2 linked regions of the Hahella sp. HNIBRBA332 genome follow. The protein of the gene in region 1 interacts with the protein of each later gene in a pairwise test. Links are inferred from orthologs where the notes say so. Each region holds a gene or a part of one and is shown in the gene's direction. Other genes may lie near its edges.

Region 1 (10,964 bases):
AAGTCGGAGACGATAGCGCTCAGTATTATTTCGGCGGCCCTGAACAAGACCAGATCCCTGAATTCTTTCGTCATTTCTTTGGCGACCCATACCGTCGCAGAGGTCCGCAGGAAGCCCAGTCAACGGGATCTGGCTTCATTGTATCCAAAGATGGCTACATACTTACCAACAACCATGTGGTAGCGGGCGCTGATGAAATCTTTGTCCGACTTATGGATCGTCGCGAGCTGACGGCGGAGCTGATCGGATCTGATGAGAAGTCGGATTTGGCGGTTTTGAAAGTGGAAGCTGACGATCTGCCGGTCCTAAATTTAGGCAAGTCTTCTGAACTCAAGGTAGGTGAATGGGTGGTCGCTATCGGCTCTCCTTTTGGGTTTGAATATACGGTGACGGCGGGGATTGTCAGTGCAAAGGGACGTAGCTTGCCGAATGAAAACTATGTGCCTTTTATTCAGACTGACGTGGCTATCAATCCCGGCAACTCCGGCGGGCCGTTGTTTAACCTCGAAGGGGAGGTTGTCGGCATCAACTCTCAGATCTATACCCGCTCAGGTGGGTTCATGGGGGTTTCTTTCGCAATTCCTATCGACGTTGCACTGGATGTGATGAATCAGCTGAAAGACACAGGCGCGGTCAAGCGCGGCTGGTTGGGCGTGCTAATACAGGAAGTGAATAAGGATCTGGCGGAGTCCTTCAATCTGAATAAGCCGCGTGGGGCCTTGGTGGCGCAGGTCATGAAAGGATCGCCCGCCGATAAGGCCGGCTTGCAGCCGGGCGACGTCATCGTCAGCTACAACGGCAATGAGATTGGGTTATCCTCTGAGTTGCCGCACTTGGTAGGGCGGACCTCACCGGGAGAGAAAGCGAAAATGAAAGTTGTGCGTCGCGGCGATGAAATGGATGTTGACGTGGAAATCGGCCAGTTGCCCGCCGACGACAACGGCGTCGCCAGCGTGCCGGCAGGGCAGACCGCGCCACAGAATAATGCTCTGAATCTGCAGGTTCGCGATCTGACGGATGAAGAAAAAGAGAGCATGCAGGTCGCGGGAGGCGTCATGGTGGCGCAAGTCTTCCCCGGGCCTGCGGCGACAGCGGGAATTCAGCCCAATGATGTGATCAGTAGTATCAATAATAAAGATGTCGAGACGGTGGCTCAGTTCCATGAGGTGGTTGAGACGCTGCCGGTTGGCAAGTCGCTGCCAGTATTGATTATCCGTCAGGGCAACCCGGCCTTCATTGTGTTGAAGTTGAACAATAAGTAAGTCCAGGTCTGATTGGACGAGGCAGACGGCCGGGTTTCTTTAAATGAAACCCGGCCGTTGCTCGTTTTATTTTAGGGAAAGCGGCGTTTCTCCCAATATCGGTGTGAATTCTGAGGGTATTTTGTTAATTCGCTGCAATTTACTCGGCGGAGCTGTTAAAATTTCGCCGCCTTCAACTTTGAATCTGAGTGACAGTAGTCCGTGAGTAAACTCAACCATATTAGAAATTTTTCTATCATTGCCCACATCGACCATGGCAAGTCCACTTTGGCTGACCGCTTTATTCAATATTGCGGCGGTTTGTCTGATCGGGAAATGTCCGAACAGGTGCTCGACTCAATGGATATCGAGCGAGAGCGGGGCATTACCATCAAAGCTCAGAGCGTAACGCTCTATTACGATGCAAAAGACGGCTCCCGTTATCAGCTGAATTTTATCGATACTCCCGGACACGTCGACTTCTCATATGAAGTTTCTCGTTCGTTGGCCGCCTGTGAAGGCGCATTGCTGGTGGTCGACGCCGCGCAAGGCGTTGAGGCGCAGTCCGTGGCGAACTGCTATACCGCCATCGAGATGGGGCTGGAAGTTATTCCCATTCTGAACAAGATGGATCTGCCGCAGGCGGAGCCGGCGCGGGTGCGCCATGAAATTGAAGAGATTATAGGCATTGATGCGGCCGGCGCCGTGGAAGCCAGCGCCAAAGCCGGTATGGGCATCCAGGAGAGCCTGGAGCAAATTGTACAGTTGGTGCCGCCACCGGAAGGCGATCCAGACGCGCCGTTGCAAGCTCTTATTATCGACTCCTGGTTTGATAACTATTTGGGCGTTGTGTCCTTAGTGCGGGTTAAAAATGGAACGCTGAATAAAGGCGATAAAATCCTGATCAAGTCGACCAAGACTCAGGAACTGGTGACTTCCATTGGCGTGTTTACACCAAAGCGTACCGAGACCGGCTGCCTTAAGGCGGGCGAAGTGGGTTATGTCATTGCTGGCATTAAAGATATTCACGGCGCTCCCGTCGGCGATACCATTACTCTGGCGAAAACCCCGGATGTGGCTTCTTTGCCAGGATTCAAGCGTGTACAACCTCAGGTATACGCTGGCGTATTCCCGGTCAGCTCTGACGACTATGAAGACTTCCGTGACGCTCTGGATAAGTTGACGCTTAACGATGCGTCATTATTCTTCGAACCCGAAACGTCTGACGCCTTGGGGTTTGGCTTCCGCTGCGGCTTCCTGGGAATGCTGCATATGGAAATTATCCAGGAGCGTTTGGAGCGGGAATACGATCTGGATCTGATCACCACCGCGCCGACGGTAGTCTATGAAGTTCTGACCAAAAAGAATGAAGTCATCAAGGTCGATAACCCATCCAGGTTGCCGGATCCTGGCTTTATCGAAGAAATGCGTGAGCCTATCGTTGAGGCCAACATTCTTGTGCCGCAGGCATACCTTGGCAACGTCATTGCCCTTTGCGTGGAAAAGCGTGGCGTACAGAAGAATATGCAGTTCTTGGGCAACCAGGTCGCTCTGTCCTATGAAATACCCATGGGGGAAGTCGTACTGGACTTCTTTGATCGACTCAAATCGGTAAGCCGCGGCTATGCGTCTTTGGATTACCACTTTGTTCGTTTCCAGGCCGCCAATTTGGTGCGCCTGGATATTCTGATCAATGGCGACAAAGTTGATGCGCTGGCGCTTATCGTTCATCGCGACAACGCCGCCTCGCGGGGGCGTCTGCTGACAGAAAAAATGAAAGAGTTGATTCCTCGTCAAATGTTCGACGTGGCGATTCAAGCGGCTATTGGTGGGCAGATTGTATCCAGAACTACCGTTAAGGCCTTACGCAAGAACGTATTGGCCAAGTGCTATGGCGGCGACGTTTCACGGAAGAAAAAGCTGTTGCAGAAGCAGAAAGAAGGTAAGAAACGTATGAAGCAGGTGGGTAGCGTTGAAATTCCACAAGACGCGTTTCTCGCCGTGCTGAAGGTCGATAAATAAGACAATTGCGGACTGAAAGCAATAAATACAAACTGAATAGGACAAACGATGGACTTTGATTTCTCTTTGATTCTGGTTGTGCTGACCCTGGTCTCAGGTCTGATTTGGTTAGGCTTTTGGCTGTTTGTAAAGGTCAGGACGCGTGGTGGAAGTAACGCGATGATCAAAGAGCCGGTTGTAGTGGAGTATTCCCGGTCTTTTTTTCCGGTCCTGTTTTTGGTGTTGGTGGTCCGTTCCTTTCTTATTGAACCATTCCAGATTCCGTCTCAGTCCATGATGCCTACCTTGGAAGTGGGCGACTTTATCCTTGTTAACAAGTATTCCTATGGGCTACGAGTCCCTGTATTAGGGTACAAGTTCCTGGATTTGGGCGATCCGCAGCGGGGTGATGTGATGGTGTTTCGCACCCCGGAAGATAACACTACCAACTACATCAAGCGTGTAGTCGGCGTTCCTGGCGATACGGTCGAATATAAAGACAAGCGGCTAACCATCAATGGGCAGCCTATCGATGAAAAGCTAATCGCCGCATTGCCTGCGGGCGCTCCCAGAGAGCTCTATTATGAAGAGCAACTGGGTGAAAAACTGCACCGTATCATTAAGGAAAACTATCCAAACACCGGCCATGAAGGCAAATGGGTCGTGCCGGAAGGCAAGTATTTCATGATGGGCGACAACCGGGATCGCAGTAAAGACAGCCGTTATATTGGACTCGTTCCGGATGAGAATATCGTTGGCAGAGCATTCGCTATCTGGATGCACTGGGAAAAGTTCTTATCATTGCCCTCTTTTTCACGAGTCGGTTCGATACAGTAAGTGCGCATTAGTGTAAAAACAGTGAGTTAATGTCTACTCTCTAAATAATAATGGTTAATTAAGAGGATGCTAAGGAGTGAATATGCGCAAGAATCAACAGGGCGCTTCTTTTCTCATGGTGTTAGTTTGGATGCTGATAGGTATCTCTGTTATCACTTTAGGGTTGAAAATAGGGCCGATATACCTTGATGACTTTGCGGTTTCTTCTTCTTTAGATGGCCTGAAGCGTGAGTCTGATCTGGCCAAGCTATCAAATGAGCAGATTGTCTCTCGTTTAGAGAAACACTTCACTGTCAACAATGTGCGTAATTTTGACAAAAAAAATATCAAAATCACTCGTGAAAAAACAAAGGTTGTTGTGGCGCTAATATATGAAGTCCGAACCAATATCGTGAGTAATATTGATGCTGTCGTTTCATTTAATCACCAATTGGAAGCCAATAATCAGTGACAGCTAAGCTGGAAAGACTGCAGCGTGCGCTCGGATATACATTTAAAGAGCCTGCCTTGCTCACTTTGGCGCTCACCCACCGCAGCTTCGGTGGTCGTAATAATGAGCGCTTGGAATTTTTAGGGGACTCTGTCCTCAATTTTATTATCGCCGATTACCTCTTTGGTCGTTTTGAAGAGGCGCGGGAAGGGCAGTTGAGTCGTTTGCGCGCCAGAATGGTGAAAGGAGTGACTCTGGCTGAAATCGCCAGGGAATTTGATTTGGGTGAGTATCTGCGATTGGGGTCGGGGGAAATGAAGAGCGGTGGTTTTCGCCGGGAATCTATCCTGGCTGATGCGCTGGAGTCCATTATTGGGGCTATTTATCTGGATGCAGGCTTTGAAGTCTGCACAGACAGGGTGTTGAACTGGTTTGAAACCCGTTTGCAGAAGCTTAACCTGAAAGATACTCAGAAAGACTCCAAGACACGCTTGCAGGAATACTTGCAGGCGCGTCAGCTCAATCTGCCTCGCTACGAAGTTATTTCCGTGCAGGGGGAGGCGCACGCTCAAACTTTCCATGTACGTTGTGAAATAGACGGCCTGCCTGACTCGACAGAAGGGACCGGCAGCAGTCGGAGAGTTGCGGAACAGAAGGCGGCGAAGCAAGCTTTGGTGGCGTTAGGAGTGGATCAGTGAGTATTGACGTAAATTCGCAAGAGAACAGCCGCTGCGGTTATGTGGCGATCGTTGGGCGGCCGAACGTAGGCAAGTCCACCCTGCTGAATCATATACTGGGGCAAAAGATCAGCATTACCTCCAAGAAGCCGCAAACTACCCGGCACCAGATATTGGGCATCAAGACAGAGGGTGACTATCAGGCTATTTATGTGGATACGCCAGGTCTGCACCAGCTGGACAAGAAAGCGCTTAATCGGGTGCTGAACAAAGCCTCCTCTTCAGCGATCAAAGATGCGGATGTGATCGTTTTTGTCGTTGACAGAAAGCGTTGGACGGAAGAAGACGACTACGTCTTGTCAAAAGTCGCCAAGGTGAATCGCCCGCGCATACTAGCGATCAATAAAGTGGACAAGTTGGAAAATAAAGACGACTTGCTGCCATTTATCGACAAAGTGCAGAAAATGTGTGAGTTTCAGCACATTATTCCTCTTTCCGCTCTGCGTGGGTTGAATATTGATCGATTGGAAGCCGTTATTAACGAAATGCTGCCGCAGGGAGTTCATTTCTTCCCTGAGGATCAAATTACTGATCGCAGCGAACGTTTCATGGCGGTGGAAATTATTCGTGAGAAAGTCATGCGCCAGTTAGGCAACGAAGTGCCTTATGAAATTGCTGTGGAAATCGAGCAATTCAAGCGTGAAGGCGCATTGTTACGTATTAGCGCCCTGATTCTCGTGGAAAGAGAAGGCCAGAAAAAGATTGTGATCGGCCAGAAAGGAGAGCGAATCAAACGTATTGGGTCCGATGCGCGTAAGGACATGGAAAAGTTGTTTGAAAGCAAAGTCATGTTGGAAACCTGGGTAAAAGTAAAATCCGGCTGGAGCGACAACGAGCGCGCCTTGCAAAGCCTGGGTTACGACGACCGTTAACGGAATTATCGGCCGCTATGCACCGGGTTTCGCTTCAGGCCGCCTACGTGCTGCATAGTCGGCCGTACCGCGAAAGCAGCCAGATTGTTGATCTGATTACAGAGGCTGACGGCAAAGCTTCCGCGGTTATGAAAGGCGGCGGCCGAAGGAAAGGCGGTCCAAATACGCTGCAACCCTTCACCGAGCTGGAGGTTGAGCTGGGAGGGCGCGGCGAACTTAAATCCCTTATTCGATGCGAGACCACCAGCCTTCGTTATCCCTTGGCGGGAGCAGCTCTCTATGCTGGCCTTTACCTCAATGAGTTGTTGCTGAAGTTGCTGCAGCCACTGGAAAGCTGTCGAGACGTTTTTGACGCTTATAAAACGAGTCTGGCTTTCTTATCACTTCCACAAACGAATCTGGAGCCTGGAATACGGGAGCTGGAGTTTACGCTGCTGAATGAATTAGGTTTTGGCGTAGACTTTTGTGTGGAGAGCGCTACAGGGGATGTCGTGAAAAAAAATATCGCCTATTACTTTTCCCTTACTGAAGGCGTTAGTCGAATACCAGAGCCATACTCAGTTGTGATTGAAGGTCGCCATCTGCTGGCGATGGCGGACCGGGACTGGTCTGTTCCTGGGAGTCTTACCGCCGCCAAGAGAATGACGCGCCGGTGTATTGATGAGCTGTTAGGCGGTCGTCCTCTACACTCCCGAGAGCTGATGCGCAGCTACCTCAAGCTTTCCAAGGGCTAAACACCGTCAAGGCAAGAGTCGCGAGAACCCAAATCTAGCTAAGACTGCGGGGCTGATTGAGTCTGATATTCTCTAAACTCTGTTTGCCAGTCATTCCTGTCTGACCAGTAAAGCACTCTTTCTATCTCTTCAAAAAGTGCGGAAACAGCCGTTTCCAGCGGCTCTACGTCGCGCTTGATCTGTCCTTCCAATTCCGCTGCGGCGTTGCGCAGCAAGGGGACTCCACAGTATCGCGTCGCTCCATGCAGGCGGTGGACGCGCTCCAGTAATTCAGCTCTATCTCGCTGCTCCCAGGCGCTCTCAATAGATTTGCGTTCTTCCGGCAGGTTTTCAAGCAGCATGGAGAATAACTCTTCCGCCAGGCCTTTTTTGCCTCCGGCAAGAGTGACGCAGCTGCGAATATCCACGCACGGCTCGGTGGCGGCTTTTACCGATGGTTTTATCTTCCCAGGCTCTCGAACAGGCTGTGGCGATAGCAATGGTTGTGGAGACAGCTGGAAACCGGTTCTGCGCTCTATAATACGCTGCAGCTCATCTTCATTGGTGGGCTTGGTGAGATAGTCGTCAAAGCCGCTTTGCAATAGCTGCTTGCGTTCTTCTGACATTGCGTGTGCGGTGAGGGCGATAATGGGCGTGCGTCGTTTGCCGGCTTCGAACTCTCGAATCTTGATTGTCGTTTCCACCCCGTCCATTCCGGGCATTTGTACGTCCATGAAAATCACGTCAAAGCGCTTCTGCTTGGCTTTGGTGAGGGCTTCGTAGCCGCTCATGGCGGTCTCTACTACGGCGCCCAGGTCCAACAGGAAGGCCTCTACCAGTTTGAGATTGGCGAGGTTATCGTCCACCGCCAACACCAGCGGCTTGCGGCCACTGGTGGCGTTCAACTGTTTGATGGTTATCGCCGATGGGGCTTCCTCTTCGTCAGAACGTCCTTCGATCAGCCAGCTAAGGGCATTCGCCAGACGCCGCTGTGAAGCCGGTTTGATCAGGAAAGTCGAAGCGTCAGTCAGTATTGGCGGTTCCTCGTTGCCGGTATCGATGGTGGGCGTCAGTATCAGTGTGCGGCAGTCGAGTTTATATTCCAGCTTACGCACGGTCTGCAGGTATGAGTTTGATCGCAAGTGATGGCGGGTCAGGCCGATTATGGCGACGGCGAAGCCTTCTCCTTTGCGTTGAGCCTCTTCCACCTTGTCCGCCAGATCTTTGATATTGTCCACCTGAGTGACGTTGGAGCCCCACTTATTGAGGGTGTGTTCCACTGCCAGCCCGGTTTTCTTCTGGTGCTCAAGATAGATGACGCGCTCACCTTCGAACAAACGGTGGTTGAGTTCGTTGTCTGGTTGATTGGGGGCGATTTCGACGGGAAGTTCGATCCAGAATGTAGACCCTTTGCCCAGCTCGCTTTCAACGCCGATCTGACCGCCCATTTGTTCGGTCAGGCGTCTGGAGATAACCAAGCCCAGGCCGGTGCCGCCGAAACGCCTGGCTGTTGACGCGTCCGCCTGACTGAAGGCGCTGAAGAGCGTCTGCTGCTGAACGCGAGAGAGGCCTACGCCGCTGTCTGTGACGGTGATTTTGATAAGCGAGCGCTCATCGGATTCGTCTTCCAGCATGACACGCACCACTACTTCGCCGCTTTGGGTAAACTTAATGCCATTGTTAACCAAATTGGTGACGATTTGTTTGATGCGCAGTGGGTCGCCCATGATGTGGCTGGGCACGTCGGAATAGACGAGGCCCGCCAAGTCCAGGTTTTTCTCGTGGGCGCCGGGAGCGAGCATGGTGAGAACGTCTTCCACGATTTCCTGAAGATTGACGGTAGTATTATCCAGCACCAGCTTGCCTGCCTCGATTTTGGAGAAGTCGAGGATGTCGTTGATGATCGTCAGCAGGATCTCGGACGATTTCAGAATGGTGTTGAGCTGGTCCCGTTGTTGTGGTCCCAAGTTAGATTTCAGCAGAAGGTGCGTGAATCCAATGATGCCGTTAAGCGGTGTGCGGATTTCGTGGGACATGTTGGCGAGAAACTCGGACTTCACTCGACTGGCTTCAATTGCTTCCTTGCGAGCCATGTCCAATTCAATGTTCTGAATTTCTATGGTTTCCAGGGTCTCTCTCAGGTCTTCCGTGGCCTGATCTATATTTTGCTGCATCTCACTGCGCGCCTTGGCGAGCGCTTCCGCCATAGAATTGATGCCGTCTTGCAGTAAAGCCAGCTCGGGGCTGGCCTCTATATAGACGCGAGTATCCAGTTTGCCTTCTTTTATACGAGTGAGCGCTTGCGCCACTTGAGATAGCGGCGAGGTAAGGTCGCGACTTAAGCGCAGCGCCAGGATGGTGCATACAATAATAGCGCTGAACACGGCGCTGACAGCGAAGAGAATCGTCCGATACTTGGCGACCTGGGTTGGCGCCCGGGAGACTTCAATGACCGCCCACCCCAGAATATTATCCTGCAGCCCATTGGAGGCTTCGGACTCCTGCAGGTTGGCGTCCTCGCTTAGACTGAGGTCTTGCAAGGTGACCGGCGCGGTGAAGCGCAGCACATCCTCACTGGAATAAATCGTAAGCTGAGTGGATAAACTGGCGGGGATCGTATGCTCTTCCTGAATGCGCGGGCCGGCATGGGCCAATATCTGGCGCTGGCGCCCGTAGATCGAGACTGAACGAATGTCTTTCTCTTCCAGTACGGCGTTGGTCAGTCCAATCAATTGACGACGGTTTCCTGTGAAAACGCCGTATTCCGCAGCGTTGGCGAGGTGACGGGCGGAGTCGGAGCCGCGCTCCAGGAGCACGTCGCTAAGGTCGTCCAAACGTGTAAATACGAAAGCTGCGGACAACGTGAACGCAATGGTGAGCGATGGCGCCAAGGTCAATAAAATGACCTTTACTTTTATCCCCCAGCGTTTCATGCAGGGGCCCTTCGGCGGCTTGTAGAGGAGGCGCGGGTAAACGGCATATTATGGTATTTATGATATAAAGTGATTTTTATATTAAAAAAGAATATATCGCCACTCTCAGATTATTGCTTATCATGGCCGATGTTCGGCCAATATCAAGTCCGAGCGCGGCTATCGACGTCAATGGTTCGATGGCGTAACAGGGACCGGATTTTTGCTCAGGCGACGTCGCGTCATTGTCACAGCGGCGCCGCAGCGGACAAGGACATTTCCGATTCTACAGCTAATTGATTGAATTTAAAAAGAAGCGAACGTTAAAGATGTCATACCCCACGATTGAATCCTACGTTGGAAACACACCGCTTGTTCGACTACAGAGACTACCCGGCGACACCAGTAATGCCATTCTGGCGAAGCTTGAGGGAAATAATCCGGCGGGATCAGTCAAAGACCGTCCGGCCATGAGCATGATCCAGGAAGCGGAAAATCGGGGCGACATCCGGCCTGGCGATACATTGATTGAGGCGACCAGCGGCAATACCGGGATCGCTTTGGCTATGGCCGCAGCGATCAAAGGCTACCGTATGGTGCTGATCATGCCGGCGCATATGAGTGAAGAGCGGCGCGCGGCGATGACCGCCTACGGCGCCGAGATCATCTCTGTATCCAAAGAAGAGGGGATGGAAGGCGCGCGCGATCTCGCCAAGCAAATGGAGTCCGAAGGTAAAGGCAAGGTGCTGGATCAGTTCGCTAACCCGGATAATCCCCTGGCGCATTACAAGACAACGGGCCCGGAAATCTGGCGGCAAACCAGTGGCGCTATTACCCACTTCGTCAGTTCTATGGGAACCACCGGCACTATTATGGGGACCTCTCGCTATCTCAAAGAGCGTAACCCGGAAATTCAGATTGTGGGTCTGCAGCCTGCCGATGGCGCGTCCATTCCCGGCATTCGTCGTTGGCCGGAAGCGTATCTGCCCAAAATATACCAGCCGGAGTCAGTGGATTTGGTTTTGGATATCGCCCAGCAGGAAGCCGAAGAGACCATGCGCGCCCTGGCTCGGGAAGAGGGCATATTCTGTGGCGTGTCTTCCGGCGGCGCCATCGCTGGAGCGTTGCGAATTTCCCGTGAGGTTGAAAATGCGGTGATCGTCGCCATTATCTGTGATCGGGGCGACCGCTACCTGTCTACTGGCGTATTCCGCAGCTAAA
Region 2 (17,044 bases), 860 kb from region 1 along the record:
TAGTCGTTGAGTCTTTAAAGGATTGGACCCCCTATTATCCAAGTGAAGACGTAATATCATTTGAAGACTACCTGGCTCTACCCATCAACAAAAACGATCGCGTCAGACTGATCAATCTTTGCCGCAGCTACAAGTATCTCAGCAAAGGTTATTACTGCTCATTGCTTGCTGAGGCGCGCGGGCATCACGTCATTCCTTCCGTGCGTACACTGAACGAGATTGAAAAGCGCTCTTTGTATTCGCTGATTCTTGATCTGGACGACGACACTGCATTGTCGGCATTGAAGAAGTTGGCTAACAAGCCTGATCAAGAGCTGACCTTCCGCTGTTTCTTCGGTAAAACCAGCGACCCGGATCTGGAGCCATTGGGCGCTCTGGTGTTCGAAAAGCTGCCCTGTCCCGTGGTGGAAGTAGAGATCGAACAGAAAGGCGGTTGGAAATTGTCCGCTATGCGTCCGATAAGCCCGAAAGGCTTCGACGATCAGGAGCAGACGCTGTTCGCCAACTCATTGGACGCATTCAGCCGCAAAGTGTGGCGCAAGCCCAAAGAGCGCAAGAAATATCGCTACGACATGGCGGTATTGGTCAATCCCAAAGAGGAAATGCCGCCCAGCGACAAAGGCGCCCTGAAGAAGTTGGCCAAAGTAGGCAAACAGCTTGGCGTAGCGGTGGACCTGATCGAGCCCAAGGATTATCAGCGCATTCCTGAATACGATATGTTGTTCATTCGCGAAACGACTGCGATTGATCACCACACCTTCAAATTTTCCAAAAAGGCGGAAGCGGAAGGTCTGATAGTGATGGATGACTCCACTTCCATCATGCGGTGCACCAACAAAGTTTATCTGGCGGATTTACTGCGGGCCAATCGAGTGCCGACGCCCAAGACTCTGATAGTCAGCAAGGGCGACAAACAGCAGTTGTTGGCGGCGGCGCAGGAGTTGGGCCTGCCTATGGTGCTGAAGATTCCTGACGGTTCGTTTTCCCGGGGCGTTGTGAAAGTAGAGTCGCCGGAAGAGTTGGAGCAAAAGGCGCAAACGCTGTTCAAGCAATCGGCGTTACTGTTGGCGCAAGAGTTCATGTACACGGACTACGACTGGCGCATCGGCGTGTTGAACGGTAAGCCGTTTTACGCCTGTAAGTATTTCATGGCGCGTAACCACTGGCAGATCTATAAGCACGGCGAAGGCTCGACAGCCGCTGGCGCCTGGGCGACGTTGCCGACTTATGAAGTGCCCAAAGTGGTGCTGAGTGCAGCAGTGAAAGCCGCTGGGCTGATAGGCGACGGCTTATATGGCGTGGACGTAAAGCAGAAGGGTAATCGCGCGGCGGTCATTGAAGTCAACGATAACCCAAGTATTGAGTCCGGCGTGGAGGATAAATATCTGGGGGATGAGCTGTACCGTATTATCCTCGAGGAGTTCATTCGCCGAGCGGAAAAGAAACACAATTCCTAAGCGACGGAATTTCTGTCATTTTCATGCTTGAGCCCGCCATCTGACTTTGTTATGATGCGCGCCACTTGTGAAGAACAGCTGTTCTTGACTTGCTATGGTGGCTCTGCCGGTCCCCTCGCAACAAGAAACCGTGAACCTGGTCAGGCCCGGAAGGGAGCAGCCACAGCGGTGGATCTGTGTGCCGGGGTGTGGCTGGTGGGGCTACCTCCATCTCCTCCCTCCTGTATTTAATTTTCCTGTTGATTTCACGATTTCTGCGACGGTCTTCCAGCGTCTGCGGCGTTGTCGTTTCGGTGACAGAAAACCCCTTGCATGCTAATGTATGCGTTTGAATTTTAGTTCTTCCAAAGAGAGCGCCTTACAGGCTATGGCGGGCCGGGTGAGCAAGTTGAAGCAATATCGTAATCGCTATGAATCGATAGGAGTGGCATGGCATATCAGGTTCTAGCCAGAAAATGGCGTCCCGGCAATTTCGCGGAAATGGCGGGGCAGGAGCATGTACTCAAAGCGCTGACCAACGCCCTGAATCAGGACCGTCTGCACCATGCGTATCTGTTTACCGGCACTCGCGGCGTGGGTAAAACCACCGTGGCGAGAATCTTCGCCAAATGCCTCAATTGCGAACAAGGCGTTAGCGCCATTCCTTGCGGAGAGTGCGGTGTGTGCCGCGAAATCGCCGAAGGCAGATTCGTCGATCTGATCGAAATCGACGCCGCGTCCCGCACCAAAGTCGAGGATATGCGCGAGCTGCTCGACAATGTGCAGTACGCGCCCACCCGCAGCCGTTATAAAATCTATCTCATTGACGAAGTGCACATGCTCTCCAACTCCAGCTTCAACGCACTGTTGAAGACCCTGGAGGAGCCGCCGCCTCACGTCAAATTTCTGCTGGCCACAACAGACCCGCAGAAACTGCCGGTCACGATTCTATCGCGCTGTTTGCAGTTCAACCTCAAGAATCTGTCGCCACAACGTATTGTCACCCATTTAGCCCATGTGTTGCAGGCGGAGAATGTGCCTGCGGAAGAGGCGGCGCTGTGGGAACTGGCGCGCGCCGCGGAAGGCAGCATGCGGGACGCCATGAGCCTTACCGACCAAGCCATTGCTTTCGGCGATGGTAAGTTGGCGGCGAAAGATGTCATTGAAATGCTGGGGACCATTGAGAAGCATGTGGTCATTGACCTGCTGCGTACAATCGCCGCTCAGGATTGCGCTGCGATGCTGGCGCAAGTGAATCATATGGCCCAGTTCGCGCCGGATTACGCTTATGTGCTACAGGCGCTGGCTGAGTTGCTACACCGCGTGGCGGTGGAGCAGGCCGTGCCCGGCGGCGTCGACAACAGTTTTGGCGATCAACAACAGGTCACTGAGTTGGCGCAAACGCTGACGGCGGAAGACACCCAGCTTTACTATCAGATTGCATTAATGGGGCGTAAAGATCTGGCCTTAGCGCCCGACCCGCGTACCGGGTTTGAGATGGCTCTGTTACGAATGATCGCCTTCCGTCCCAACATCAAATCAGCCAGACAGATTCAAGCGCCTTCTGCTGTTTCGGCGACAGCCTCGGCTGACGACGATAAGGAAAGCGCTCAACCGGGGCCATCCCAGACTGAATCGGTGGCGGCAGCGCAACCAGCGGTAGAGGCCACGCCAGAGCCGGCGAAAGAAGCTGTGGCTCCGCAACCGGAGCCGCAACAGCAGACTCCAGAAGAGCCCGTTGCGCCATCGCCGCAAGAACCGCCCCGACAGACGTTTCCTCAGCAAGAGCTGCAGCAGCCGGAACCACATAATCCGGGCGATGCGCCAGTCATTGACGCCTCACCTGTAACGCCTGCCCACCCCGTGGAGCGGTCGACCTCCAAGCATTCTGAAGCAGAACCGCCGCCAGTTGATGATTACGATGCGTACTTTGCCGATGATCCAGGGCCTTCCGATGCGGATTATGGCTTTTCTAACTATCCGGCGGACGCTGGTTATCACGACGATGGAAATCATGTCGCGCCAGCGACAAAGCCACAGCCGCATGGCGAGCGTCTTCAGGCGACTGCGCCAGTCCAGGAACAACAGGTAAGGGAGGCAGTAGCTCCGCACCCAAAGCCAGTAACTGAATCTGGCCCGGGTCCGCAGGCAAGTCCTGGGAGCGCTGAGCCAATGAATTCAGCCCCTCCCGTTGTGGCGTCGACCCGCGTCAAGAAGCCTCCAGCTGGTCCTTTGACGCCGCCATTGGAGGGCGAACCGACCATGAAGGGAATGGTGTGGAAGGATGCGGTCCGGCGCCTCGCCATCAGCGGAATGACCGCCACCCTGGCGCAACGTTGCGCTTTAGAGGCGGTGACGCCAGGCTTGGTCATATTCACGATTGATCGCGAACATCTCGACTTTTTTAATGAGGCTCAACGTGAGCGCTTGCGCGCGGCGGTGTCGGAATTCCTGGGCGAAGCGGTTAAAATCGAAGTCTCAGCCGGCGAATCGAAATGGTTGACGCCGCTGCAGTATGCGGAGCGACGCAGGGCTGAGTTGCAACAACAGGCGGAAACGGCCATTCGCAATGATCCCAATATTCAGATGATGGCGGGACGCTTCGGCGCAGCGGTCATCGAAAACAGTATTGAGCCTATTATTCAGGAGTAGACATATGATTAAAGGTAACATGGGCGACTTGATGAAGCAGGCCCAAAAGATTCAGGAACAAATGCAGAAAGCTCAGGAAGAGCTGGCTAATGCAGAAGTGAGCGGAGAGTCCGGCGGCGGGTTGATCAAAATTGTCATGAATGGCCGCCATGATGTGAAAAAAGTGGAGATCGACGCCAGCTTGATGCAGGAAGAGAAGGAAATCCTGGAGGATCTGCTGGCGGCGGCGGTGAATGACGCCGTGCGTAAAGTGGAAAAGAACAACCAGGATAAAATGTCGAACATGACTGCAGGTCTGGGCATTCCTCCTAATTTCAAAATGCCGTTTTAATGACGGAGTAGTATCCATATATGTCTTCCAGTCTGACGCCCGCTATTGATCAGTTGGTCCGTTGTCTGCGATATCTTCCCGGCGTGGGGGCGAAGTCCGCCACTCGCATGGCGCTTAATCTGCTGGAAAGAGATCAGGGTAGAGCGGCGGATCTGGCCATTGCCATCAGCGATGCGCTCACCAGGGTGAAACGTTGCTCCCGCTGCCAGAATTTTTGCGAGGCGGACCTTTGCTCGATTTGCGAAAGCCCGAAACGGGATGATCGCGTTCTCTGTGTGGTGGAATCGCCGACGGACGTGCTGGCGATTGAGCAGACGTCGGATTATAGCGGCCGTTACTTTGTGCTGATGGGGCACTTGTCGCCGATAGACGGCATAGGTCCTGAAGACATTGGCGTTGATAAGCTCAAGCAGCTACTGCAGGAAAGCGCCGTCAGCGAGCTGATCCTGGCTACCAACCCCACCGTGGAAGGTGAAGCGACGGCGCATTTTATCGCCCATATCGCCAAAGACTTGAACATTCCTGTGTCCCGAATCGCCCATGGCATTCCCCTTGGAGGAGAACTGGGCATGATCGACAGCGGCACGTTAAGTCACGCACTGCAAGGTCGAAAACCGTTTGCCTAACGATACGCCCCTCTCCGCTATATATCCGCCGGATTATGAAAGTCTCTGGATAGACACGCCGGCTGCCTTGCAGGATGCCCTGCAGCGCCTGGAAAAGACCGACTGGCTGGCGGTGGATACGGAATTTATCCGTGGAACCACGTTTTATCCTGCGCCGGCTCTACTGCAGCTTTATGATCGCCAGTGCGTGTATCTGGTGGATATGCTGAAAATCACCGATTGGAGTGGAGTCAGTCGACTGTTCGAGAACCGCGACATACTTAAGGTGGTGCATGCCTGCAGCGAGGATCTGGAGTTGTTTAACTGCGTTGGCTTGTCGCAGCCCTACGGCATGATCGACACTCAGGTCGCCAATGCGCTTCTGGATGGTGAGCTGAATGAAGGCCTGCAGTCGCTGGTGCGACAAAACCTGGGGATTGAGCTGGAGAAGCAAGCGACGCGCTCAGACTGGACGCAACGGCCGCTCACAGACAAGCAGATTCAATACGCCCAGGAAGATGTAGTGGTGTTGTGGCCGCTCTATCAGAAGCTGGAAGAAGGATTGCGCCAGTCCGGCAAGTACGAAATTGCGTTGGAAGAAGGCGAGGCCATGCGTTTGGCCGCCGCCGGGGTTCAGGACGTAGGGCGCTACTATTTGAAGTTGCGTGGCGGATGGCGTTTGCGCAAAGGCGCGCAGCAGTTGCTGGCGAAACTGGCGGCATGGCGCGAGCAGGAGGCGAGAGGGAGGGATATCCCACGCAAGAAGATCTGCCCTGACGACGAGTTGATCGCCATCGCTCAACGTCGGCCTCGCACCTTGGGGCAGCTCACGGAGATCACCTCTATTCAGGGCGCCGGGCTACGCCGGTATGGGACGGAACTGGTGGGAATGGTGCGTGAGCATATGCAGTCCGAAGGCGATGAGCCTGAGGCCGGATTTGAAATGATACGTCCGCCGATTCCGCGGGAATATCAGGACTTAGTAAAGAAAGTAAAAAAACTGACGCAAAAGCTGGCGCGAGAACACCGCATCAACGTGGGCCTGCTCGCCAGCCGGGGATTGCTGGAAGAGTTTGTTTATTGGCATATCCAGGGTGGAGTGGGGACGCAACCGCAGTTGCTACAGGGCTGGCGCGGCCGTATCTGCGCAGCGCCGCTTGAACGCTGGTTGCAGAACGACAACTCCGTCCCGCCCCAGCAATCGTCGTAAGGCCCCGGTTATTCTCGTAAAGAGTGAAGTTAGGTATTGAGGAAAAACAGGTTATGACTCCGGATCGCAGACTGATTTCCATTTTCAGAAGTTCCAAGAAAGAGGAAATGTATGTCTATGTGGATAAAAAGCAGGGCGTTGGCGCATTGCCGGAAGCGTTACTGCAACTTTTTGGCAAACCGCAGCATGTTTTTGATCTGTTGCTGACGAAAGAAAAGCCATTGGCCAGGGCGGACGCGACGGAAGTGATGAGCGCCATTGACGAAAAAGGTTTCTATCTGCAGATGCCGTCTGTCCAGGACGATTACATGATGGATGTGGTGCGCGCGCGCGAACAACGTCCTGCGGTGGGACGCAAAGATCAGGATGACTGAGTCGCGCTGGTGGGAGCAGCCACTGGATGGGCTGAGCCACGTGCAATGGGAGTCGCTGTGCGACGGCTGCGGCAAGTGCTGCCTGCACAAGTTGCAGGATGAGGAAAGCGACGGGCTTTACTTCACCGCCGTAGCCTGCCGTTATCTGGATGCTGAAAGGGTGCAGTGTAATTGCTATACTGCGCGCGCATCGAAGAACCCGGATTGTCTGGTTATCTCACCGGAAAATCTTCCCGAAATCAGTGACTGGCTGCCAAAGACCTGCGCATATCGTCTTCGTTTTGAAAATCAGACGTTACCAGCCTGGCACCCTTTGATCAGTGGGGATTCGCGCTCTGTGGAGGCGGCGGGGCAGTCCGTGCGACACAGAACGATAAGCGAAGACGACATCGACCCGGACGATTGGGAAGAACTGATTCTTATCGATATGATTTGAACGCTTGAAGCAACAGTTATTGAAAAGTAGAAAATTATGCTGACAGATTTTGGTTATATCGCCGGTTGGGTTGCTTATCTCGTAGCGGCGCTGGCTTTGTACGCATTAATGATGCCGTTGTTCAACCGTTGTGGTCCTCGTCCCGTGCAACTATTCCTGCGCAGCTTGCTGGCGGTGGTGTTGTTTACTCCTGCAATGTCCGTCCCTAAAGAAGGCCTGTGGGCGCCCGCCCATATCGTCGCCGCATACAACTGGCTCCAGCATGATGACAGCGCCGCCTTGCAGGCGGGCCTGCTGATGTTGGCGGCCTGGTGCGTTATCGGTCTGCTGTTCGCGTTGCAAGTGGTGCTTGGCAAGCTCTTCGTCACCTCCAAACCAGCGCCTGCTAAGCCTGGACGACGTACATAATTACTTAAAAATCAATTAAGTCCCTTCGCTTTTTTAAGCAATTCCTGCGTATTTTATTGTTGTTGCAACAAAACCTGCTATAACTTGAAGTAAGGATGGCCGCGGGCTCGGCCGCGCTGCGCCCGCCAGCGGTCGATATTTCCAGCGGAGACGGCTGCTGAGCGGCTACATTCGCCTGCGCCAACTTGGAATACGCTCGAATATGACATTGCTTTTCCGCCAGATTCTCGTTTGCCTGTGTTGTAGTTTGATGCTGTGGCGAGTCGCCTCCGCGCAGATGGAGTTGCCTCCGCCTGCGGACGTACGCGTGCTCATCGATATTTCCGGCAGTATGAAGAAGAATGACCCGAAAAATCTGCGGCGGCCGGCCCTTAATCTGGTGACGGAGCTGTTGCCAGCGGGCGATTCAGCGGGGGTATGGACATTCGGTGAGTATGTTAATGTGCTGGCGCCTCATCAGGTCGTCGACCCCAATTGGCGTCGCCTGGCCAAGGATAAGGCCAAGGAAATCAGCTCGACGGCGCTATACACCAATATCGGCGCGGCGCTGGAGAAAGCCTCCGAGGACTTTGTTGAAGGTAAGGATTACAGCAACACGCATTTCATTCTGCTCACCGACGGCGTGGTGGATATCTCACAAAAGCCGGGAGAGAATGTAGCTGAGCGTGACCGCGTCCTGACTCAGGTGCTGAAAAGAATTGCCAGCTTCGGCGCCAAGATTCACACCATTGCGCTATCCAAGAATGCGGATCAGATGTTGCTGCAACGACTTTCCATTGGCAGTAATGGCATTAACGCCATTGCGGAAACTTCCGATCAATTGAGTCGTGTCTTTCTGCAAGCCTTCGAGCGTGCGGCGCCGGCTGAAGAGGTGCCTCTGGAAGACAATGCGTTTGATGTGGACTCAAGCATTGAAGAGTTTACCGCTCTGGTGTTTCGCGCCAGCGAAAATGTGGAAACCGCCATTGTAGAGCCCACCGGCAAGCGTTTCACCGAACAAGATCGTCCCGACTACGTTAAGTGGTTCAAGGCGGCGGGCTATGATCTGATTACCGTGCAAAGACCTTTGGAAGGAGAGTGGAAGCTGGATGCCGAGCTGGCGTCTGGCAGCCGGGTGACGGTCGTAAGCAATCTGAAAATGGTGGTGGACCCACTGCCTGCGAACTTCTACGCGGGAGATCATCTGGAACTCAAGATCGGCTTTTTTGAAGACGGGACATTGGTGCAAAACCGGACTTTTCTGGACCTTGTAGCGGTGGACGTCACCATTCGGACAGAGGACAACAAATCCGGCACCAAGCGGATTTCCAAAGAAGGCTCACCTCCATCCGACGGCGTATTTCGTGAAAGCATTACCAAGCTCAAACAGATCGGCAAGTACGAAGTGCTGGTGCAGGCCGACGGCCGCACGTTCAAGCGGCAGTCGCGGCAGCTGATCACATTGAACGCGCCAATGGCGGTGGATCTTGAAGCCACCGGCGCTGGGGCGGATACCCGCTACAAAATTGTCATCAGTCCCCTTAGTCCAAATATCAGTGAAGCGAAGACCTCTATTATCGCCAAGATCAAAGGACCGGATGGCGGCAACCTGATTAAATCCATTCCGTTTACCCAGGAAACAGGGCGCTGGGAGTTGGAAGTCGACGCTACCCGGGGCGATGGCGTGTATGAAGTCATGTTGAGAGTGGAGGGGGAAACCCATTCCGGCTCCGCCTTCCGTTTCGAGCCTGACAGCGTCATGGCCGAGTTCCCACGCCAGGAGGCGTCGCCGAACGAATACCGTTCACTGGTGAACGACAGCAGCGTGGAACAAATGAATGAAACCCTGGTGCAGGAAGCCGTCAAGGCGCCAGAGCCATCGAAGCAGCCTGAAGAAGATGCCATCGCGCCGCCCATTACGCCGGAAATGCAGGATCAAGCAGCGACGGAGCAGCAGGACGCCGCGACGGAGGAGGGAAGCTCCAACGCCATGTTGTGGATTATCATCGCAGCCAGCAGCGCCACCATACTGTTGCTGGCGGCGGGGGCCAGTTATTGGATATACCGCAAACGCCGCATCGAAAAGGAAGTTCGTGAGCCCGTGGAGACCTCCAGGCTGGATAACTCTGATGAAGTTCCCTCCCTGGAAGAATCCGGTCATGATCTGGAAGATGAGATAGAGCAGCTGGAACAGCCTATTGATGTCGCAGAAGAACCCTCTATGATGAATGAGGCGGACGATATGGAATTCGGCATGGAGGAGGAAGCGGAACCGGAACCGAAAAAAGAGGAGGAAGATGAGCCGCCCATGAGTTCACCCGACGCTGAAGATACGGACGCTGAAGATACGGACGCGGAAGCGCTGGCGGACGAGATTCTGGCTTCCAACGAGAAAGCCAGAGACATGGATGATGAGTTTAACCTGGAAGATTTTGATATATCCGATACCGATGACCTCCCCGCCGGATCGGAAGACGAAGACAAAAAGTAGTTAACTTCTGATCATGTGCCAACTTCTTGGAATGAGCGCGAATGCGCCGACGGATATTTGTTTTTCCTGGACCGGTCTGATGTTTCGCGGTGGTCAGACCGGGCCGCATAAAGACGGCTGGGGCATCGCCTTTTATGAAGGTAAGGGGCTGCGTGAGTTCCGTGATCCCAATCCCAGCGCCACCTCGGAAATCGCTCGGTTTATCAGCCAGTATCCCATTAAAAGCCGCACGGTCATCAGCCACATCCGACAAGCCAACGTCGGCGACATCAGTCTGGAAAACACCCATCCCTTCATTCGCGAACTGGGCGGTTACTATTGGTGTTTCGCGCATAATGGCCAACTGAAATCCTACCAGGACCTGCCTCTGGGGCGTTTTCGTCCGGTGGGAGAAACCGACAGCGAGCACGCGTTTTGCTGGTTGCTGGAGGATGTCGCCAGCGGTTGTAATGACTTCGCCAGTCTGGAGTGCTTAGGGGGAAGGCTGTATGAGAATTGTCTGGAGCTGACGTCGAGAGGCGTGTTCAACATGCTTTTCACCAACTCGGAGTATTTGTTCGCGTACTGCTCCACCAAATTGTACTGGATCACTCGTCAGGCGCCCTTTGGCTGCGCCTCTTTGGAAGATGGTGAGATCCGGGTGAACTTCGAAGAGCACACCAATCCCACCGACAAAGTCACCATGATCGTCACGGAGCCGTTGACCGTCGATGAAGAATGGCGACAAATGCGCCCTGGGGAGTTAATCGCTTTTAGAGATGGCGAAGTCGCCGCCAGATGGTATGAAGAAGGGGCGGTTAAGCTTGCTGAAACCTAGACGCGGTGTCTCACTGAAGGTGAATCCCGCCAGCAAAAGCTGAAACGCCGGCGCGAGGGCCGGCGTTGTCTAACTTCTAACTTCTAACTTCTAAACTCTAATTTCTAACTACTGCACGTTTTCCGCTTCAGTAAAAAAGTTGTCGAACAAGGCGGTGGACAGATAGCGCTCCGCGCTGTCCGGTAGGATAACCACGATATTCTTGTCCTTGAATTCGTCACGCTCCGCCAAACGGACTGCAACAGCCGCCGCTGCGCCGCAGGAGATGCCGCAGAGGATGCCTTCTTCCCGCATCAGGCGGTGAGCCATTTCGATAGCCTCTTCGTTGGTGACTTGCTCAACCAGATCCACCATGTCCAGATCCAGGTTTTGCGGTACGAAACCTGCGCCGATACCCTGAATTTTGTGAGGGGCGGGCTGCAATTCCTGGCCTTTGATGGTTTGAGTGATCACAGGAGAGGCGGTGGGCTCGACGGCCACGGATGTAATGTTTTTGCCCATGGTGTTTTTGATGTAGCGAGAGACGCCGGTAATGGTGCCGCCGGTGCCGACGCCAGCGACCAGGACATCGATTGCGCCTTCCAGGTCCCGCCAGATTTCAGGGCCGGTGGTCTTTTCATGGATTTCCGGGTTGGCGGGGTTATCGAACTGTTGCAGCATCAAGTGTTGTTGCGGGTCCTGAGAAACGATTTCCGACGCTTTCTCAATGGCGCCTTTCATACCCTTGGGCCCTTCGGTCAGTACAATCTCCGCGCCCAGCGCTTTCATCGCCTTGCGACGCTCCAGGCTCATGGTGGCGGGCATGGTCAGAATCAGTTTATATCCCCGTGCGGCGGCGACGAAGGCGAGAGCGATACCGGTGTTGCCGCTGGTGGGTTCAACCAGGGTCATGCCAGGTTTGAGGCGACCGGATTTCTCCGCATCCCATACCATGTTTGCGCCGATACGGCATTTTACGGAGTAGGCCGGGTTACGGCCTTCAATTTTGGCGAACACGTTGCCTTTGGTGACGCGATTCAGCTTCACCAACGGCGTGTTGCCGATGGACATGGAGTTGTCTTCGTAGACGTTCATTATTTATCTCCTTGCAGATTAAGTAGATTTCCCCGGCCACAACAATACGAGCGTGAGGGATAGCTTAGCGGCTGGCATGAAATATTTGAATGTTTTCGGGTAATATATCCGCTTATAACTCCTCTAATAATGACGCATTCACACAACATACAAGGTTTTACACATGAAGTTTTCCGGCACCAAGAACTATGTCGCCACTGACGACCTGCAATTGGCGGTCAACGCCGCCATTCGATTACAGCGACCGCTTCTCATCAAAGGCGAACCGGGTACGGGCAAGACCATGCTGGCGGAAGAGCTGGCGGAGGCCCTGGGCGCGCCTTTGATTCAGTGGCACATCAAGTCCACCACCAAGGCCCAGCAAGGACTTTACGAATATGACGCGGTTTCGCGCCTGCGCGACTCCCAGCTGGGAGACGACCGCGTTCACGACATTCGCAATTACATAAAAAAAGGCAAGCTGTGGGAGGCGTTTGAATCCGAACAGCAGGCGGTGCTGTTGATTGATGAGATTGATAAAGCGGACATTGAGTTCCCCAACGACCTGTTGTTGGAGCTGGATAAAATGGAGTTCTACGTTTACGAGACCCAGGAGCGAATCCGCGCGACCACCCGTCCTATTGTCATCATCACCAGCAATAACGAGAAAGAGTTGCCTGACGCTTTCCTGCGACGCTGCTTCTTCCACTACATCAACTTTCCCGACAAAGACACCATGGAGTCGATCATCGACGTCCACTACCCAGGCATCCAGCGCTCGCTAGTGAAGGATGCACTGGATGTTTTTTTCGATGTGCGCAAAGTGCCTGGATTGAAGAAAAAGCCGTCGACATCGGAGTTGATCGACTGGCTCAAGCTGCTAATGGCGGACAATCTTCCCGAGGACGTGTTGCGCAACCACGATCCCAGTCAGGCCATACCTCCCCTGTACGGCGCTCTGGTGAAGAACGAGCAGGATGTCCACCTATTGCAGAAACTGGCGTTCATGACGCGCAGAAAAGGCTGATCGCAGCAATGAGCGGACGCAATACTGCGTCTGTGAGCAAAGGAGGACACTTATATGTTGATTGATTTCTTCCTGACGCTGCGCAAGAACAAGGTGCCGGCGTCCTTACGGGAGCTGCTCGACCTGCTGGAGGCTCTGCAACAGGGGCTGGCGTTTGCGGATATGGACGACTTTTATTACCTGAGCCGCGCCTGTCTGGTGAAGGATGAGAAGCACTACGACAAGTTTGACCAGGCTTTCGGCGTCTACTTCAAAGGGCTGGAAGATCTGAATGCTGTGTTGGAGGCGCTGATCCCCGAGGATTGGCTACGGGCGGAATTTGAAAAACAGCTCACCGATGAGGAAAAGGCCAAGATTGAATCCCTGGGAGGCTTGGAAGAGTTGATTGAGGCGTTTAAAAAGCGCCTTGAGGAGCAGAAAGAGCGTCATCAGGGCGGCAATAAATGGATCGGGACTGGCGGCACGTCGCCATTCGGGGCGAACGGCTATAACCCGGAAGGTATCCGCATCGGGCAAAACGGCTCCCGCAACCGCCGTGCGGTGAAGGTTTGGGAGCAGCGCACGTATAAGGATCTGGACGATTCCATCACTCTTGGCATCCGCAATATCAAGGTGGCGTTGCGTCGTCTTCGCAAATTCGCCCGTCAGGGCGCGGCGGAAGAGTTGGATATGCCGGATACCATCCGCAGCACCGCCAATAACGCCGGATACCTGGATATCAAGATGGTGCCGGAGCGCCATAACTCTGTAAAAGTGCTGCTGTTTTTCGACATCGGCGGTTCTATGGACCCGCATATTCGCGTATGTGAAGAGTTGTTCTCCGCCGCGCGCAGCGAGTTCAAGCACATGGAGTACTATTACTTCCACAATTTCATCTACGAAGGCGTGTGGAAGAATAATATTCGCCGCGTCAGCGAAACCATCCCAACCTGGGATATCCTGCATAAGTACGCATCGGATTACCGGGTGATTTTCGTAGGCGACGCCAGCATGGCGCCTTATGAGATCACGCATCCGGGAGGCAGTATTGAGCATTGGAATGAAGAAGCCGGGGCGGTCTGGATGCAACGGGTGACGGATAAGTTCGACAAGGTGATCTGGCTGAATCCCTATCCCCAGGACTACTGGGGCATGGGCGGCTCGTTGGAAATCACCCGGCAGTTGGTCAACCAGCATATGTATCCGCTGACCATCGACGGGCTGGAGCAGGGTATGAAGTACCTGAGCAAGTAAACCTTTTTCCTTTCTTTGCGCGCCGTCGCTGGGCGGCGCGCCTTCATTGTCTCACTTCTACTATTTATGCTTTTGCGCGGCGCCGGCGAATCAGGCGTCAGTGGCGAACGCTAACTATGTCTCGTTTTGTAAACATTTGTGTAGTTTGGTGAATCGAGTTCACACTATCGCTGGCGACCCGGTGCTACCATGGCTTTCGTCTCTTTCTGCGTTCACCCGAGAGTTCGGCTCTCACAAGGGTATTGAGGATGAAGGCTTTGCGAACAATTCCAAGAATAATCATCACAGCGTTGTACATACTGACTTTCGTCATCACCTCCCAGGCTTATGGCGCCGCCGGCGATTCGACCGAGCGGGATATGGAGGCTCTGAAGCAACGCGTCATCGAGCTCAATCGCGAGCTATACAAACTGCAGGAAGAAGTCCTGTATCCCATCGACACGCAAGTAGTGTTTTTCCTGGCCGTGGATGAAAATGTCGGTTTTGAATTGGACTCCGTCGAGCTGACTCTGGATGGCGACAAGGCAACCACTTACCTTTACTCCGCTCGTGAATTGCAGGCATTGCAACGAGGCGGCGTGCAACGCCTGTTTATGGGGAATTTGCCTGCGGGCGCCCACAAGGCGGTGGCGGTTTTCAATGGGCGCAGCGCCGGAGACAAATACCTGCGAAAAGCGGCGACACTGTCTTTCAATAAAGAAAATGGCTCTAAATACCTGGAATTGCGGGTGCAGGGCGATGGCGTCAGAGCGCCCCGTTTTCTGATCAGAGAGCTGCGCTAAGCGCCGCTGATTACGGTCGAACGCCATGAAAGGGGATGTAACGCCAACCATGCATCGAATGCCCGTCCTGCTGTTGATTCTGCATTGCCTGTGCATGCTCGCCGGCGCTGTGCGGGCGCAAGAAACCGCCGATGAATTGCTGCACCGGGAAGCGCTGTTCCACTACTACACAAATGACTTTCTGCACTCCCTGGTGCTGTTGGAGAACGAGCACCTTGGCTCCAACCATGTAGGTAATCAATATCATAACCTGAACCATATACTCGCCATCGAATCCGGTCTGGAGTTTGGGCTGCGTCGTAATGCGGAGTCGCTGCTGGAGCATTTACAGTTCACCGCCAGGGAGTCGGAGGTTAAACAGCAGGCGCAGATGATCAAAGGCCGTCTCGCCTATCGCGACGGTGATTGGGAAAAGGCGGTGGATCTGTTCATCGGAGCGATGAAGGGGATGCCTCGGGAGAGGAAAGATGAAGCCCTTTACTACATGGCCAACAGCTATCTGCAACTGCGGCGGCCCCAGGATGCGGCCAAGGTCCTGGGAGATGCCTCTCAAGGCAGTCTGTGGGCCGCCCATGGCTATTACAACCTGGGGGTGAATTACGCCGCGGATGATCCGGATTCCTCGCGCGCCCTGGTCGCATTACGGGTCGCTGCGGCCATGGCTGATGACAGTTATGAGGGGCGCGAGCTGAGTGATCGCGTCCTGTTGGCGGCGGGACATATCGCGCTGCTGGACAAGGATTACAACAAAGCCCTGTCGTTCCTGAAAAACGTCCATGCCTCTGGCCCGGGAGCGCCGGCGGCGATCTATGACTACGGCATGGCGTTCGCGGGATTGGGACGCTATCGCACCGCCATTCAGTCCTGGCATCGGGCCAAAAAGTTCGCCCTCACGTCTTCCGGCGTTGCGGAAACCTTTCAGGCTATCGCCTATGGCTATGAGCAGGAGAAATTACGCGCCACGGCGATCGACGCCTATCTGGAAGCCATCGCCGTGTATGAGAAGGAAAAGCGTCAGGTTGACGAAGTGGTGGCTGAAATCAACGACAAAGGCGTATTGGATCTGTTGCTGCAGGCGCCATTGCAAAATGGCGAGGTGGAATGGTATTTGGCCACGGATTTGCTCACTAATACGCCTAAGATCGCCTTTGTTCATTATTTGATGGATAAGCCGGACTTCTTTCCGTTCGCCAAGGAGTTGCTGCAAATGCATGGTTTACTGCAGTCGCTGCAGGATGGCGCGCAGCGGATGGAAATCTTCTCCGCCGCCTTGGAGCGCCGCGCGCGCGAGGCGAAACGGGACGCCGCCGGGGCGCTTGAGAAAATGCGTCCGCAACAACTCAATCAACTGGTGTCCGAGCGCAATACGCTGGCCAAGTCCGCCGCTCACGCTTCCGACGAACAACGGGCGCTGCAATTGCTGGCGTTGCGGGACCTGGATGAGGCGTTGACCCAGCTCAAGGATAATTTTGTCAGTGTACAGAGCGGCTTGCGCCAGGGCGGCGATCTCTACAAGGCGCAACTACGCAAAGTTGAGACTCTGCAAAAAGAGTTCTCCGCCATGCAGCGAGAACTGGCGGGGAAAATCAACGATTATGACAAGAAGCTGTCGCAACTGGCAGTCAAGTTGTTGCGGCGACACTGGCGTGAAATAGACGGCTATCACGTACGTAGCCAATTGGCCTTGGTGAATTTGTATGACGACCTGGCTGTGGCCGAGCTGCGCAAAAAACAGCCTGCTTCGCCAGATGCGGCGACAGCCGGAGAGGGGGCGTTATGAGAATGGCCGCCTTGCTCCTTAGTGTGAGCGTTCTCGGGTTGATCCCTCTGCAAGCGTTGGCGGGCACGCTGGCGCCGATCGTCATCGTGGAAAAAGACGAAGCCGATAAGACCATCGGCGAACTGAAACCCGCCTATATCGACTTCAGCTATCGAGTGGCGCCGCGAACCCCTTTGAATGAAGTGGCGTTGCGATACAGTCGCCTGATCCGCGAGGCCTCTGACCCGGAAGTGCGCATCAAAGCGCTGCATCGACTGATCAATCTGGAAGAACTGTTTTACGACGCCAAACCCCAGGGGCTGATCGACGACGAAATATGGAGCATCGCGATAGAGAGCTACGAAGCTCTGTTGCAGCGTCAGCCGGGGGACAAAGACAACGATCGTATTCTTTATCAGTTGGCTCGCGCCTGCGGCATGCTGGGGCGCAC

Evidence for each region.
Region 2: the proteins of recO (region 1) and recR interact in binary tests that used the Escherichia coli proteins (3 or more experiments, as listed by UniProt). The link is inferred for Hahella sp. HNIBRBA332 from one-to-one orthologs.

Annotation. Positions count from the first base shown.
Region 1 is NZ_CP132203.1:3,931,626-3,942,589, reverse strand. The notes cover bases 5,102-7,993. They hold recO (DNA repair protein RecO), read left to right. Parts: upstream 5,102-6,135; coding sequence 6,136-6,852; downstream 6,853-7,993. Other genes in these bases: O5O45_RS17365 (response regulator), read right to left, coding at 6,891-7,993; era (GTPase Era), read left to right, coding at 5,204-6,118; rnc (ribonuclease III), read left to right, coding at 5,102-5,207. Outside these bases: O5O45_RS17400 (DegQ family serine endoprotease), read left to right, coding at 1-1,262; lepA (translation elongation factor 4), read left to right, coding at 1,464-3,263; lepB (signal peptidase I), read left to right, coding at 3,312-4,079; O5O45_RS17385 (DUF4845 domain-containing protein), read left to right, coding at 4,162-4,530; more of rnc, read left to right, coding at 4,527-5,101; more of O5O45_RS17365, read right to left, coding at 7,994-9,764; cysteine synthase CysM, read left to right, coding at 10,073-10,963. UniProt on the Escherichia coli protein: Involved in DNA repair and RecF pathway recombination.
Region 2 is NZ_CP132203.1:3,062,424-3,079,467, reverse strand. The notes cover bases 3,429-6,242. They hold recR (recombination mediator RecR), read left to right. Parts: upstream 3,429-4,439; coding sequence 4,440-5,045; downstream 5,046-6,242. Other genes in these bases: rnd (ribonuclease D), read left to right, coding at 5,038-6,234; O5O45_RS13605 (YbaB/EbfC family nucleoid-associated protein), read left to right, coding at 4,093-4,419; dnaX (DNA polymerase III subunit gamma/tau), read left to right, coding at 3,429-4,088. Outside these bases: O5O45_RS13620 (RimK family protein), read left to right, coding at 1-1,457; more of dnaX, read left to right, coding at 1,887-3,428; O5O45_RS13590 (YcgL domain-containing protein), read left to right, coding at 6,288-6,608; O5O45_RS13585 (YcgN family cysteine cluster protein), read left to right, coding at 6,601-7,044; O5O45_RS13580 (hypothetical protein), read left to right, coding at 7,081-7,452; O5O45_RS13575 (vWA domain-containing protein), read left to right, coding at 7,655-9,922; O5O45_RS13570 (class II glutamine amidotransferase), read left to right, coding at 9,936-10,739; cysK (cysteine synthase A), read right to left, coding at 10,848-11,813; O5O45_RS13560 (AAA family ATPase), read left to right, coding at 11,977-12,819; O5O45_RS13555 (vWA domain-containing protein), read left to right, coding at 12,874-14,052; O5O45_RS13550 (hypothetical protein), read left to right, coding at 14,301-14,834; O5O45_RS13545 (tetratricopeptide repeat protein), read left to right, coding at 14,860-16,614; O5O45_RS13540 (tetratricopeptide repeat protein), read left to right, coding at 16,611-17,044. UniProt on the Escherichia coli protein: May play a role in DNA repair. It seems to be involved in an RecBC-independent recombinational process of DNA repair. It may act with RecF and RecO.